3 regions of the Edaphobacter albus genome follow, and region 1 is predicted to be linked to each of the others. Evidence: riboswitches for the same ligand, from Rfam matches in the RefSeq annotation. Region 1 holds a riboswitch; each other region holds the start of a gene.
The links. A riboswitch is a leader RNA that binds a small molecule or an ion and turns the genes downstream of it on or off. The one in region 1 is predicted to bind cobalamin.
Positions count from the first base shown of each region.

Region 1 (2,262 bases):
CCAGCGGTTCTCAAGAGTGGCTCCAGAATAAAGGTCCTGGTCAGACTGTTTCCCAGCCGATGCGATCCCGTAAAAACTATAGGCTCCGGGAAGCCCTACCGCTGAAACTCCATTGCGGATTGTGAAGCGCAAGGAAGTATTCGCGGTGATATTGTATCCCAGATTGGCCGCACTTGTGGAGGAGTGATAGCGATCCATGGGAATCGAATTCGAAGTATCGAAGCGTGAGAAGGCTCCATAATAGTCGAGCCTGTTGTGGGTTCCGCTAAGAGTCGCCTCATTCCGCCAGGTGTGGAAGTTGCCCGCATCGCCAGAGTAATTCAGAATAGGCCGAAGGGTCGCTCCGCGAGGTGAGGTGAAGTTGACCACAGAGGCCCCGGCATCAGAACCATAGAGAACACTGTTCGGTCCGCGATAGAGTTCGAGACCATCAAGCGCCGTCGAAGAGACCGTGCCAAAGTCAAAACGACCTCCGATATCCTCGGTAGTAACACCATCGATCATGACTTTGTTGGCATCAGAATTTCCACCGCGCACAAAGAGTGAGCTGACACCACCATACTGTCCAGACTGAACCACGTTGACTCCCGGTGACTGACGGAGGTCATCGATAAGACCAACGCGGGTCTGAAGCGCGCTGAACGGAATGAGATTAATGGCAGAGCTTGCCTGCTGAATGGGCGTGGGGATTCCAGTGGCGGTGACCGTGACCTGCGCCGTAACCGATGCGATCTCAAGGGTGACGTTCCGCGTAACAACGTCGGTGCGTCCACCATAGAAGCCCTGCCCGATCCCCGGAGAAAACGTTGGCGCCGAGCTCAAGAGGATAAATCGACCGGAGGCTGTGCTACGAATCTCAAAAGACCCATCGGAACCGCTGACAGCAGAACCAGCAATCCCTTTGCCCTGAATCAGCTGAACGCGAGCGCCCGGAATGGAAGCACCGAGCGGATCCGTAACGGTACCGCGAACAATTACTGCGTGTGCAGACGCGATTGCAAAAAAACCGACCGCAAAAACAGCGAAGAGACGAGAGATAGACAGGGCCGCTGACGAACGCGCGGATGCATGCATGGAAGATCGACTCCTCGTTCCCCCCTCGGGAACGTGGCTATTGTGCAACAACGAAACCGGTCTCCTGACTTTCGCGTTCCATGCCTACCTATCATGGCTGTTCCCTTCCCGACGATCGTCAGTGGAAACCAGCAGGCGGCATTCACTCTTGCGTTGTGAGCGCGCGAATCACAGTTGCGGGGCAGTGGCGGAATTTCACCGCGCTTCCCGAACATTTCGTTGCGGTACAAGATAAAGATGGCGGCTCATACTTATTGCAGCCGCAGGTTAACAGCGTATTTCAAGTTTGCGGCATTTGGAGAGAGGAAGTCAAAGAGCTGCTGGTTCAACGTGACGCCCCCGCTTCGGGAACGAACTTCTTCGTATCTTCAAGGGCAAACCGACCAAGCTGGAAGGGATGGGAAGTCTGTGGCTTATTGTAAATAGGATCAGAGGGGTAAGGCTGCGGTGTAAGCGTGGGAAACGCCCAGACACGGCCGTTTCTCAGATCGACGACCACCTTGGCATAGACCTGCTGGCTATTATCCGGCGCACGTACGAGAAAGGTTCCAGGCTCGAAAAAGTAATCCGTATCGGGAGATTGCGCAAAGACTGGGTCAGGCTCACGAAACGGACGCAGAACGAGAACTACAAGCAGAAGTGCAACAGCCGCAAGGAGAAGATTGGTGGCGCGAAGAGAGTTCATGAAGACTCCTAGAGCGGCTTTCGTACAATCGCAAAACCGCAGATCCGTCTACTCCGGCCGTCGGCCTTCGCTCAGGATGACACCCCATGGTAATTGGTGGTGAACTCACCCCGTTAGCCACCGCTTTCCTGAGCAGTCAGAACCTTTTTTCAGATTTCTCAGGGGATCAGAAGAAGTTTGCCCGTTGTTTTGCGGCCCTCGAGGTCCCGGTGTGCGTGTGCAGCGTTGATCAATGGATAGATGTGCTCAATGCGAAGCTTGAGTTCTCCCAAGGCAACTGCATTAAGAACATCGCTGGCACGCTGTTCGAGCTCTTGGCGGGTAGCAGTGTAGTCCTTAAGAGTAGGGCGAGTAATGTAGAGCGATCCCATCTGGGAGAGTTTGATGAGATCAAACGGGGGAACAGGGCCGCTGGACCCGCCGAAGAGCACAAGTGTACCGCGAGGCCGCAGAACCGAGAGAGACTTTTCAAAGGTTGTCTTGCCGACAGAATCATAGACCGC
Region 1 is NZ_CP060393.1:2,122,677-2,124,938, reverse strand. Features, by position in the region: gene H7846_RS08870 (TonB-dependent receptor) at 1-1,074, opposite strand, end outside; cobalamin riboswitch at 1,112-1,308, opposite strand; gene H7846_RS08865 (hypothetical protein) at 1,400-1,759, opposite strand; gene H7846_RS08860 (quinone oxidoreductase family protein) at 1,918-2,262, opposite strand, start outside.

Region 2 (2,262 bases), 760 kb from region 1:
TGGCGTCCTTAAAGACCATCCATCCGTTACCGGTTTCAGCGAGGGTACGCATCATGCGGGCGTAGAGATCGCGTGCTTTGACCTGCCGGATATATTTCTTCTGTTGTTCAGCTTCTTCATAGGCACGATCAAAGTCGTCTCCAAAGAGATCGGGCAGATGCGGTACATCTTTCGGGTCGAAGAGAGACCATGTCTCATCCTGATCGACACGGCGCATGAAGAGATCGGGAATCCAGTTGGCCAGGTTCAGGTTGTAGGTTCTGCGTGCCTGATCGCCAGTATTGTCGCGCATCTCCAGGAAGGATTCGACGTCGGCATGCCACGGTTCCAGGTAGACGCAGCAGGCTCCTTTGCGCTTGCCTCCCTGATTGACTGCAGCAACAGACGCGTCCAGAGTGCGCAGCCAGGGAACGATGCCGTTGGAGAGGCCATTGGTTGCGCGGATCAAGGAGCCTTCTGAGCGAACGCGATGAAATGCGAGTCCGATGCCCCCAGAGAACTTCGACAGCATGGCGATCTGTTTGTAAGCGTCATAGATGGATTCCAGAGAGTCTTTGGGGGAATCGAGAAGATAGCACGACGACATCTGCGAGTGCTTGGTCCCGCTGTTGAACAATGTTGGGGAACTCGGCAGATAGTCATGCGATGCCATGAGACGGTAAAACTCTACCGCCTCGTGAACGCGTGTGGAGAGTCCAGCGGAGACACGCATAAAGAAGTACTGCGGTGTCTCAATGACCTGTCGGCTGATGGGATGTCGAAGCAGATAGCGATCGTAGACCGTCCGCAGGCCGAAGTATTCAAAGCGGTCGGAGAAGCGATCGTCGATGGCGCTGTTGAGCTTGCGAGCATTGGCGGCTATGAACTCGGCAGTGTCTTTGGAGACGACGCCTTCGCGATGGCCAGTCTCGATGGATTGTGAGAATGAATAGATGTTCTGGCCGGCAACTTCTTTTTCGATTGTGGCCAGTAGCAGGCGTGCTGCTAGTCGGGAATACTCAGGCTCTTCAGCGATGAGAGCCGCCGCGGTCTGGATAGAGATGGCGTCCAACTCGCGAGTGCTCGCTCCATCGAAGAGTCCGCCGATGGTTTTGCTGGCAACCCGGATGGGGTCAACGTGAGACAGTCCATGGCAGCAACGCTCTACAGCACGGACAATCTTGTTGACATTGACGGGCTCAAGCGCACCGTTGCGTTTGCGCACCTGCATTTGGGGAACGACATCGGCAGGTGGGAAATGGGGATCGACTTCGGTCAGGGTCGCTTGTGCCGCCATGGGGAGTCTCCTTTTCCCCGAGCGGATGAAGCGGAGACGTCTGCTGAAAGCAAGCGCAACCACCGCACCTTCCCCTCGGAGGTGTGTGAAATCGCTTCAAGGCAGGTCTTCGGACTCTGCAGGCTACCTACTTGCTCCGGCTTCCCAGCTTTTCAGCCAGTGCCATGGTGGAGCTTTCGTTCCTGCTTACCGCTGCGGGGCAGCTCCGGATTTTCACCGGATTCCCTTTTCAGCCCTGACCGAGCAGGTCAGGACACCGTGAAGTTCACTCACTATAACAAGGGTAATGTTTCAGGTCAATGACTATATGTTGTGGATATGTTGCGATTCTTTCCTGATGAAAACAAGCGGCTTGGCCCAGTTTGGACACGCAAACTATTTCTTAAATCCAGCAAATGTTTTTCATCGATGAATGGTGCCCGGAGGGGGACTTGAACCCCCACAACCCTTTCAGGTCCGCGGATTTTAAGTCCGCTGCGTCTGCCGATTTCGCCATCCGGGCGTATAGGAAGGAGTAGCCTCTCCCATGCTAATTCAGGGAGAGCCGAGTACGAAGCTTCTCGGCGAGAGGCTCGCCGGATTCTGTCCACAGCAGGCGGCCTGAGATTCCAGAGTTTTTCTCGACAGATAAGGTGAAGGCGAGCAGCATTTCAACATTTTGCTGGATATGTTTCTTTGCCTCTTCATCCAGATCGACTCCGGTTTCCTCATCCATGACCCATGGGGTGTCCAGGCCGAAGTCAACGCGGATATGGCCGTTCTGTTCATAGGCTCCGCGGTCGAACTCCGGGCCAAAGCCGATAACCTTTACCGTTGAGGGGTGGGGGCGCCAGAGGACATCGAGGGCTGCTTCCGCCAGTGGAGCAGGATTACTTTCCGGCATCCAGAGATTCCACTTCATCTCGAACTCATAAGCCATATCTTCATGGAACTGTTCGGTGGCTTCTTTGACAGCATTTTCGATGATGGAGCTTTCTGTGGACTCA
Region 2 is NZ_CP060393.1:2,883,730-2,885,991, reverse strand. Features, by position in the region: gene H7846_RS12030 (ribonucleoside-diphosphate reductase subunit alpha) at 1-1,276, opposite strand, end outside; cobalamin riboswitch at 1,360-1,552, opposite strand; tRNA gene H7846_RS12025 (tRNA-Leu) at 1,690-1,778, opposite strand; gene H7846_RS12020 (hypothetical protein) at 1,806-2,262, opposite strand, start outside.
Region 2: linked by a shared signal. The riboswitch ahead of H7846_RS12030 (ribonucleoside-diphosphate reductase subunit alpha) and the one ahead of H7846_RS08870 (TonB-dependent receptor) in region 1 are both predicted to bind cobalamin.

Region 3 (2,262 bases), 760 kb from region 1:
GAGTGGAGAAGAGAGCACGAGGGAGCGATCTGGATTTTGTCGGCTCCGAAGTGGGCAACGGCGGATTCAATCTGTGTGACGGCGTGATCGAGATCAGTGCGCCAGACATTGCGTCCATCGATGAGTCCAAGCGAGAGATGAGGGCCGTTAATCTCCTTTGAAGTCAAAGCCTCGAGTTGTTGTGGTGCACGGACCAGATCGAGATGCAGGCCTTCTGTGCCAAGGCTTAAGGCAAGATCGAGGTTTTCGGCGAGATCGCCAAAATAAGTTGTGAGCATCAGCTTGGGCGATACAACTCCCCGCAGGATTGCATAGGCCTTTTGGTAGAACAACCGCGCTTCGTCGTTCAGATCGAGGCAGAGGCAGGGTTCGTCGATCTGGACCCACTCGGCACCAGCGGCTTGGAGTTGTGAGAGCAGCGTGGAGTAGAGCGGGAGAATAGCTTCGAGTACGCTCGTGCGAGTGACGTTATTGTCCGTCGGTTTGCCCAAGAGAACGAAGGAGACGGGGCCAAGCAGAACTGGTCTTGTCTCGATACCGAGCGACTTGGCTTCGAGATAGTCGTCGACAACTTTAGCCGAAAGCAGAGCATACTTCATTCCTGGTTCGAACTCAGGGACGACGTAGTGGTAATTCGTGTCGAACCATTTGGTCATCTCCATTGCAGGAGCGTTGGCAGAGCCACGAGCCATGGCAAAGTAAGTCGCGAGAGGTACGGGACCGCCCTGGTGAGCGTACCGCTTTGGAATTGCTCCCAGAGTGGCTACCATGTCGAGGACGTGATCGTAGAGAGAAAAGTCGTTGGAAGGAGGCGTGGTAATTCCTGCTGCGTGTTGTAACTTCCAGTGTTCAGTGCGCAGTTGACGCGCAACGCTAAGCAGGGATGCTTCGTCTTGCTTGCCGCTCCAGAAGCCTTCGAGAGCAAACTTCAGCTCGCGGTGCGCTCCCATGCGCGGGAATCCGAGATTACCAGTCTTTGGAAATGCCATTTCTTTCTCCTTAATTACGGCCTAAGGAGAAGAGAAAGGTGACGATGGGACTACACAGATCTATGCGCCATTGCCATCTCTCCCTCCCCTCGGAGGCGGACGAGTAATACCTTCACGGCAGGTCTTCGGACTTTGCAGGCTACCTACTTGCTTCAGCTTCCCAGTTTTGAACCAGTGCTTTTTGAAGCTTTCGTTCCTGCTTACCGCTGCGGGGCAGTTCCGGATTCTTACCGGATTCCCTTTTAAGCCGATACTGAGATCGGCACCGCGAAGGCTAATGATGATTGTGGTTAGGTAGGACTTTGCCTACTTAGAAATCCTCGTGAAAGGCGACCTCCCCTGCGACTGCGACCTGATAGGCCGAGACGCGCCGTTCAAAAAAGTTTGTCAGCTCCTGCACGTCTTGCAGTTCCATGAACGCGAAGGGATTCTTCGACCCGAAGATCGGCTGCATTCCCAATCGTACAACACGTGAATCGGCGACATATTCCAGGTACTGCTGCATCTCGCGAACGGAAAGCCCAGCGACTCCGCCGGAGAGAAGGTCTGCAGCGAACTGCAGCTCGCAGTCGACGGCTTCTTTCATCATCTCGACGATCTGTTGCTGGAGTTCCTCGTCGAAGAGCCCGGGTTCTTCAGCGCGGACGACGTTGACAACTTCGAAAGCGAATTCAAGATGGCAACTCTCGTCGCGGAAGACCCAGTTGGTTCCGGCTGCTAATCCATTGAGCAGGCCACGGGAACGAAGGAAGTAGACATAAGCAAAGGCGGCGAAGAAGAAAAGACCCTCAATGCATCCGGCAAAGCAAACCAGGTTCAAGAGGAACTGCTTGCGCTCCTGTGGCGTGCGCAGCTCGTCCAGCTTCTGGATCGAATCCATCCAACGCATGCAGAACTGCGCCTTCTTGGTGATGGAAGGGATGTTCTCGACTGCAGCAAAGGCTGCGGCACGCGCTTCGTGATCGGGAACGTAGTTGTCCAACAAGGTGAGATAGAACTGCACATGCACGGCCTCTTCAAAGAGCTGGCGGGAGAGGTAGAGCCGGGCTTCCGGCGAGTTGATGTGCTTGTAGAGATTCAGGACGAGATTGTTGGAGACGATCGAATCGCCGGTTGCGAAAAAAGCGACGAGGCGCTGGATCAGGTGAGTCTCCGCAGGAGTCAGGCGCGAGCGAAGGTCGACAAGATCAGTTGAGAAGTCGACCTCTTCGACGGTCCAGGTATTGCGGATTCCATCCTTGAACATCTCAAAGAAGACGGGATAACGCATGGG
Region 3 is NZ_CP060393.1:2,887,185-2,889,446, reverse strand. Features, by position in the region: gene metE (5-methyltetrahydropteroyltriglutamate--homocysteine S-methyltransferase) at 1-989, opposite strand, end outside; cobalamin riboswitch at 1,089-1,274, opposite strand; gene H7846_RS12035 (ribonucleotide-diphosphate reductase subunit beta) at 1,300-2,262, opposite strand, start outside.
Region 3: linked by a shared signal. The riboswitch ahead of metE (5-methyltetrahydropteroyltriglutamate--homocysteine S-methyltransferase) and the one ahead of H7846_RS08870 (TonB-dependent receptor) in region 1 are both predicted to bind cobalamin.